DNA from 3 places in the Isoptericola sp. S6320L genome. Region 1 is predicted to be linked to each of the others. Evidence: predicted binding sites of a transcription regulator. Region 1 holds the regulator's gene; each other region holds the start of a gene.
The links. Region 1 encodes LexA, which represses DNA repair genes until DNA is damaged. Its sites were predicted from a motif close to TCGAACANNTGTTCGA; they were not measured.
Positions count from the first base shown of each region.

Region 1 (2,259 bases):
CCTGGGCCCGGTCGGGCGGGTTCGCGACGGCGAGGGCACCCCAGGCGACCGCCGGCACCGCCAGGAGCAGGGCCACGAGTCCGACGAGCACGCGGCGACCCCTCGCCGTGAGCCGTAGGCCGCCGAGCCCCAGCACGCCGGCCTCACCACGGCCGAACGGACCGGTGGGACCCGGGTCGGCCTGCGGAACCACTGCGATCGATGCCATTGCGTCGTCCTCTCCCTCGGACCTGTCCCGGACCGGTGTCAGCCGTCTGCGAGACGCTGCGCTCGAACGCCCGTCCGTAGAACGCCTGTTCGTCGAACACCTGTACCCATTGGTACCACGGCACACCGACACGCGTCGAGAGATCTCGAACAAACGTTTGATGTCCGGGGCGATCTGACCTACGCTGACGGGAGCGATGACAGGTTTGTCTGGTTCTTGACGGGAGAGACGCATGACGACGACACGCGAGACCGAAGGCGCCGGGTCCGGTTCGCACGACGGCACGCTCGCGTCCGTCTCCGAGATCTCCGCGGGCCCCGACCGGCTGACGCCGCGCCAGCGTCGGGTCCTGGACACGATCCGCGACTCGGTGGAGAGCCGGGGCTACCCGCCCACGATGCGGGAGATCGGTGAGGCGGTGGGCCTGGCCAGCCCCTCGTCGGTCAAGCACCAGCTCACCACGCTCGAGCGGAAGGGGTACCTGCGCCGCGACCCGAACCGGCCGCGGGCCATGGAGGTCGTCGACCCGGCCGCGGGTGGCGCCGCCGCGACCGTGGCCTCACCCGCCGAGGCGCCGGTCGCGCCGTTGCGTCCGCCGATGCCGGACGGCGCGGAGGACGCGACCCCGACCCCCTCCTACGTCCCGCTGGTCGGCCGCATCGCCGCCGGTGGCCCGATCCTGGCCGAGCAGGTCGTCGAGGACGTCTTCCCGCTCCCCCGCCAGCTGGTGGGCGACGGCGAGCTCTTCCTGCTCAAGGTGGCCGGGGACTCGATGATCGATGCCGCCATCTGTGACGGCGACTGGGTCGTGGTGCGCCGGCAGAACGTCGCGGAGCAGGGCGAGGTCGTCGCCGCGATGCTGGACGGAGAGGCCACGGTCAAGACGTTCAAGCAGTCCGGCGGGCACACCTGGTTGATGCCGCAGAACCCGGCCTACGACCCGATCTCCGGTGACGAGGCACAGGTCCTCGGCCGTGTCGTGGCGGTCCTGCGCAGCCTGTAGTCGGGGCGGCCTCGAGAGGACGCCGGGCTGCTGCGGCCGCGTCGCCGCGGCGGCTACAGGCCGAAGCGCTGCTGCACGGAACGCACGCTCGCCGCCGACGACCGCAGACCGGCCACCTCCTGCTCGGACAGCGGCGTGTCGACGACCGTCGTCGCACCGCGGGAATCCACCAGCGTCGGCAGGGAGAGGCACACGTCGCGGATGCCGTGGAAGTCCTCGATCCGGGTGGAGACGGGCATCACGCGGTGCTCGTCGTTCAGCACCGCCTCCACGATCCTGGTCGCGGCGAGGCCGACGGCGTAGTTCGTGGCACCCTTGCCCGCGATCACGCGATACGCCGACTCGACCACGTCGCGCGCGATCGACCTGCGGGCGTCGTCGTCGAGCGGCGGGCGGCCGGGCAGCGCCTCCCAGTCGAGGAGCGGGACGCCGGCGATGCGCGCCGAGCTCCACAGCGCGATCTCCGAGTCGCCGTGCTCGCCGGCGATGTAGGCGTGCACGTTCGCCGTCGCCACCCCGCAGTGCTGCGCGAGAGCAGCGCGCAGTCGTGACGAGTCGAGCACCGTGCCCGAGCCGAAGACACGCTCGGGCGGCAGGCCGGAGATCTGCTGCGCCGCGTACGTCACCACGTCGACCGGGTTGGTCACCATGAGGAACACGGCGTCCGGCGCGGCCTCGACCAGCCCCGGAAGGATCTCGCGGGTCAGCGAGATGGTGGCCTCGGCAAGGTCCAGGCGCGACTGCCCCGGACGCTGCTTGGCCCCGGCGGTGACCACCACGACGTCCGCGCCGCGGCAGACCTCGACGTCGTCCGAGCCGAGCACCTCGGCCTGGGGGACGAACATCCCACCGTGCTGCAGGTCGAGCACCTCGGCCTCGACCTTGGCCCGGTTGACGTCCAGGAGGGCGACCGTCCGGGCGGAGCCACGGGCGAGCGCGGTGAAGGCGAGGGTGGCACCGACCGCTCCGGCACCGACGACGGCGAGCTTGGTCGTGCTGCGGGGTGCTGTCACCCGGCCAGCGTAGGCGGCACTCCGGCGGTGCGCTA
Region 1 is NZ_JALKAT010000007.1:85,825-88,083, forward strand. Features, by position in the region: gene MWU57_RS06275 (LysM peptidoglycan-binding domain-containing protein) at 1-208, opposite strand, end outside; gene lexA (transcriptional repressor LexA) at 441-1,211, shown strand; gene MWU57_RS06285 (L-lactate dehydrogenase) at 1,265-2,224, opposite strand; gene MWU57_RS06290 (ATP-dependent DNA helicase) at 2,257-2,259, opposite strand, start outside.

Region 2 (2,259 bases), on a different contig from region 1:
CCCTGTTCTACCCGGCGCTGGGGGTGTCGGAGCGTTGGGCCGACACCGCGGCCGACCCGACGCAGGCGCTCGCCGGCCTGCTCGGTGCCGGCAGGGCCGGTGTGCTCCTCGCCCTGCGCGCGCCGCTGTCGACCAGCGAGGTCGCCGTCGCCCAGGGGCTCGCCGTCTCGACCGCGTCGCACCACCTGTCACGACTGGCGGCGGCGCGGCTCGTCGACTCGCGGCGCGAGGGCACCCGCGTCGTGCACGTGCGCACGCCGCTGGGCGAGGCGCTCGTCGGCGGGTGAGCGACGGGGCTCCACGCCGGCGGCCGGGGCTCCGGTCCACGGCTCGTCCCGCGTAGCCTCGTCGGTGCGACGTCACCGACGACCGGGAGAGCCGATGTCCTTCACCCACCCGCAGGGAACGTACGGCGCACGGATGCCCAGCGGCCCCCTCATGAAGCTGGCGAACAAGCTCGCCGCCTGGCGCGCCCGTCGCACGTCCGGGAGCACGCTGGGCATGAGGCTGCTGGTGCTGACCGCCGTCGGACGCACGAGCGGCCAGCCGCGCTCCACCCCGCTGGCCTGGTTCCCCGACGGCGACGGCTGGCTGGTGGTCGCGTCCGCGGGCGGGGACGCGTCAAATCCCGGCTGGTACCGCAACGTCGCCGCCCACCCCGAGGAGGTCACCATCGAGCTCGGCGGCGAGAAGATCCCCGTCACGGCCACCGAGCTCCAGGGCGAGGACCGCGCCGTCGCGTGGGAGCGCATCACGGCGTCCGCGAAGCAGTTCGCCGGTTACGAGAGCAAGACGGACCGGCAGATCCCTGTGGTCCGGCTGACGCGGCGCTGATCCTGGGGTCTGGGTCGCCGCTCCTGGGCGAGCAGGGGGTTGCGGGGCGGCGAGCCTCGACGGTCACCGCTGGGTTGCTCGCCGTCGTGCCGACGGCACCGGGTCGGTCGCCGTGGCTCGCCTGCGGGCACCGAGGCTACGGCGGACCTGTGGACACTCGGGGCTGTCCACAGAATGCGCAGAAATGCCCGTTGACCTGGTAAGACGAACATATGTTCGATAGCATCGGAGGTGCCCACAGGGGGAACAGGAACCCACCGAGACGGCCACGGGGAGGGACGATGACGACTCGACGCGACACGCTCGGCCTGCTCGCCGAGATCGAGTCCGCCGTCGACTCCCTCGCGGCCCATGGCCTCTCGGCCGGAGAGGACGCCGGCACCCTGACGGAGCTGACCGCAAGGCTCCGGACGATCGAGGAACGCCTCGGCGCGGTGCGCCTCCGACTGCTCACGGAGCTCGACGACGCCGGGACGTGGGCGATCGACGGGTCCCGGTCGTTCGCCCACTGGTTGTCCCGGACGCAGGACGTCACGCTCGCCACCGCGCGCCGCGAGGTGCGCACGGCAAAGACCCTCCGCGACGCCCTGCCGGCCACCGCCCTCGCGGCCGTGGAGGGAGCGGTCGGGGCGGACCACGTGCGAGCGATGGTGGACATCGCCCCGACCTCGCAGGCCCGCCGTGATGCCCTGGCGGCCCCGGTGGCGACCGATGGCGCGGAGGAGGCCGACGCATCGGGTACGCCTGCGGACACCTCAGCGCCACCCACCGGCGAGGAGTTCCTGCTCGCGCTCGCCGGCCGGTACCCGGTCGGACCCTTCCGCCGCATGGTGCGCCGGTTCGCGCACGTCGCCGACCCGGAGTCCGACGAGCGCGGCTATGCCCGCGCCCGCGAGAAGGAGTTCTTCGAGGTCTCGCCCACCTGGGACGGCTACCACGTGGCCGGGTTTCTCACCGAGGAGCACGGCCAGGTGTTGCGGACGGCGCTCGACAGCGTCGTCGGGGCGCCCGCTGCCGCAGAGACCCGGACCTCTACCCAACGGCGGGCCCAGGGCATCGCCGACCTCGCCAGGATCGCTCTGGACAACGCGGCCGTGGGTACCGGAGCCTCAGTACGTCCCCACCTGAACGTCACCGTCGGCCTCACGGAGCTGCGCGCGGCGCTCGCCGCGTCGGACGGCGCTCCACCCGGCGCCACCGGCAACGGCTCCCAGGGCGCCCTGGTGCTGGGCAACGCCGCCGGCATCGACCCGCGCCGGATCGTCGGCGCTGACAGCATCAGCGAAGACGGCACGGCGGACGTCGCCACGGACAGCGCGCGCCGCGGATACGACCTTCCCGGAGGCGGCTGCCACGGAAGCGACGGCCCGGGAGGCGACGGTCCGGGAGGCGGCGGCCACAACGGCGGCGACGGCCTGCCGACGT
Region 2 is NZ_JALKAT010000008.1:103,115-105,373, forward strand. Features, by position in the region: gene MWU57_RS06990 (helix-turn-helix transcriptional regulator) at 1-287, shown strand, start outside; gene MWU57_RS06995 (nitroreductase/quinone reductase family protein) at 382-834, shown strand; gene MWU57_RS07000 (HNH endonuclease signature motif containing protein) at 1,116-2,259, shown strand, end outside.
Region 2: a site for LexA is predicted at 1,039-1,054, ahead of MWU57_RS07000 (HNH endonuclease signature motif containing protein). Genes of this name have one in related genera too.

Region 3 (2,259 bases), on a different contig from region 1:
ACCTGCACGCCGGACGCCTGGGTGCTGGAGGGGTGGGTGCCGGAGGGCTGGGTGCCGGACGGCCGGGTGCCGGACGAGACGCCCGCGGCGGCAGGTTCGACGGCTCCCGTGACGAGGGCGACCAGCGCATCGGCCCGGCACTCGTCGAGCCGTCGCACCTCTCCCGGGGTCCTGTGCATCGCGACCCCCGTCCCGTCGATCGCCGCGAAGGCCCGCGCGGCGTCGTCGGCGGGGAGGTAGGCGGTCAGGTAGGCCATCGCGTCGTCGACCGGCTCCAGCACCACCGAGCGGGTGCGCCGCGCCTCCGTGTGACGCTCAGCGGCACCGGCCGGGTCCGCAGCGATCTCGGCCCGCCGCAGCCGGTCGCGGATCTGCCGGACCGTGAGGTGCTCGAGGTCGGGCCGGAGCTCGCGGACGACCTCGCGCCGGCGGGCGTCGTCGAGCCGGCCGGTCGAGACCAGCGCCTCGGCCTTGCGCCGGTCGACCGCTCCCGCCGACATCGCGTCCGCGACCTCGGGTATCGCGTGCGCCCCGTGGGCCACCGCGACGTGCTGCGCCGCGGCGTGCCGGCTCAGCCCCAGGCTGGCCGAGACCTCGTCGACGACGAACTCGTGCCGGGAGGAGCCTCGCGTCCGGTGCAGCAGCTCGCCGAGCGCCGCGGCGGAACCTGCCTGCGCCCAGGCCGCCAGCCGCTCCCAGGCGGCCAACAGTTCGACGAGGGACGTGTCGTCGAGGTCCGCGGGCTCCGCACCCGCCAGCTTCGCCGCCAGGGACGGCCCCGGAGCGTCCCCGAGCAAGGCATCGATCGCCGAGCCCCCGGCCGTCAGGCCGCGGTCGTGGGTGAGCGCCCGGTTGGCGGCAGCATGACCGTGGACGCGCACCCCACCGTCGGCGCCGGGGCCGAGGGCGGGCGACAGCTCGAGCGCGGTGTAGGGGTGCGCCGCTCCGATGCGGACCGCCAGCAGGTCGGCCAGCTCACGTTCGAGACCCGTGCCGCCGTCGTCCACGAACGCTGCGTCCCCGACGGTCGGCCGCGCATCAGGAAGAGTCGGTCCCGGTGCGGTCGGGGCACCGACCGCACCGGGACCTGGGGTTCGCGCACGACGAGCCCCGACGGCGTGCCGCGCCGGGTGGGAAGCGTCGTCTTCGAACATGTGTTCGACCCTAGCGAAGGTCGACAGGGAGCGCAAGAGGTCTCAGGGCGAGACCGGGTGCCTGACCTGCGACGACAGGAAGCAGCGCCCGGCCACCGGTGACCGGTCACCTCACCGGCGACTGGATATCCTCGCCAGATGCCTGTCGAGACCTCGCTGCGCACCGGCTACCTCCGCGTCGCTGACGGGAACGAGCTGTACTACGAGGCGGTCGCGCCCTGACAGCCCTGACAGCCGCAGCGGACCGGGGAGCCCGACCGCCTCAGCGCGACAGAGCCTCAGCGCGACAGAGCCTTGGTGACGCGTGCATCCATCTCGTCGCTCAGCCGCACCTCGCCGGCCTCGGCAGACGTCCGCAGCGCCCCGGCCAGCTCGGCCGCCGCCGCGAACGCCGGAGCACCGGCGCTCCAGGTGCCGTACCAGTCCGCCACGGAGACGCCGTGGGTGGGCCGGGAGACGATCTCGACCGCGTCGCCCGCGCCCAGCTCTCCCGGCTCCACGACCCGCAGGTAGGCCCCGGTGCGGTTCGCCTCGGTGAAGCGCCGCACCCATCGCGGGGGCGAACCGAGGCGGCGCGCGAACGTGGCGCACGGCGTGCGCGGCTGGGTCACCTCGAGCAGCGCCGTCCCGATCCGCCAGCGCTCGCCGATCAGCGCCCCGGAGACGTCGACGGCGCGGGTCCGCAGGTTCTCGCCGAACAGGCCCGGCGGGATCTCGCGCTCGAGCTCCGGCTCCCAGAACGCGGCGTCCTCGGCCGCGTAGGCGTAGACGGCCTGGTCCGGGCCCCCGTGGTCGGCGCGGTCCGCCTGGACGTCACCGTAGAGCCCGTACCGACCGGCGCGCACCCGGTCCTGGACGGGCCGCTTGTCGATGGCGGTGACCCCGACGGTCCCCGGATCGGGCAGCAGCTGGTGGACGCGGCAGACGGCGAGGAGCTCTCCCATGGCGCTCATGCTCCCACCTCCGGCGACGAGACCTGGCGCCGGCCGCGAGCACGGCGCACGAGGTACGCACCGAGGATGACGACCACCAGCCCGGCGGTGGCGGCCAGCTGCGATCGTGCGGCGTCGTCGGTGAGCATCAGCGCGGCGAGCCCCACGAGGGC
Region 3 is NZ_JALKAT010000018.1:13,756-16,014, reverse strand. Features, by position in the region: gene MWU57_RS11100 (HNH endonuclease signature motif containing protein) at 1-1,007, opposite strand, end outside; gene MWU57_RS11095 (MOSC domain-containing protein) at 1,433-2,107, opposite strand; gene MWU57_RS11090 (amino acid permease) at 2,104-2,259, opposite strand, start outside.
Region 3: a site for LexA is predicted at 1,147-1,162, ahead of MWU57_RS11100 (HNH endonuclease signature motif containing protein). Genes of this name have one in related genera too.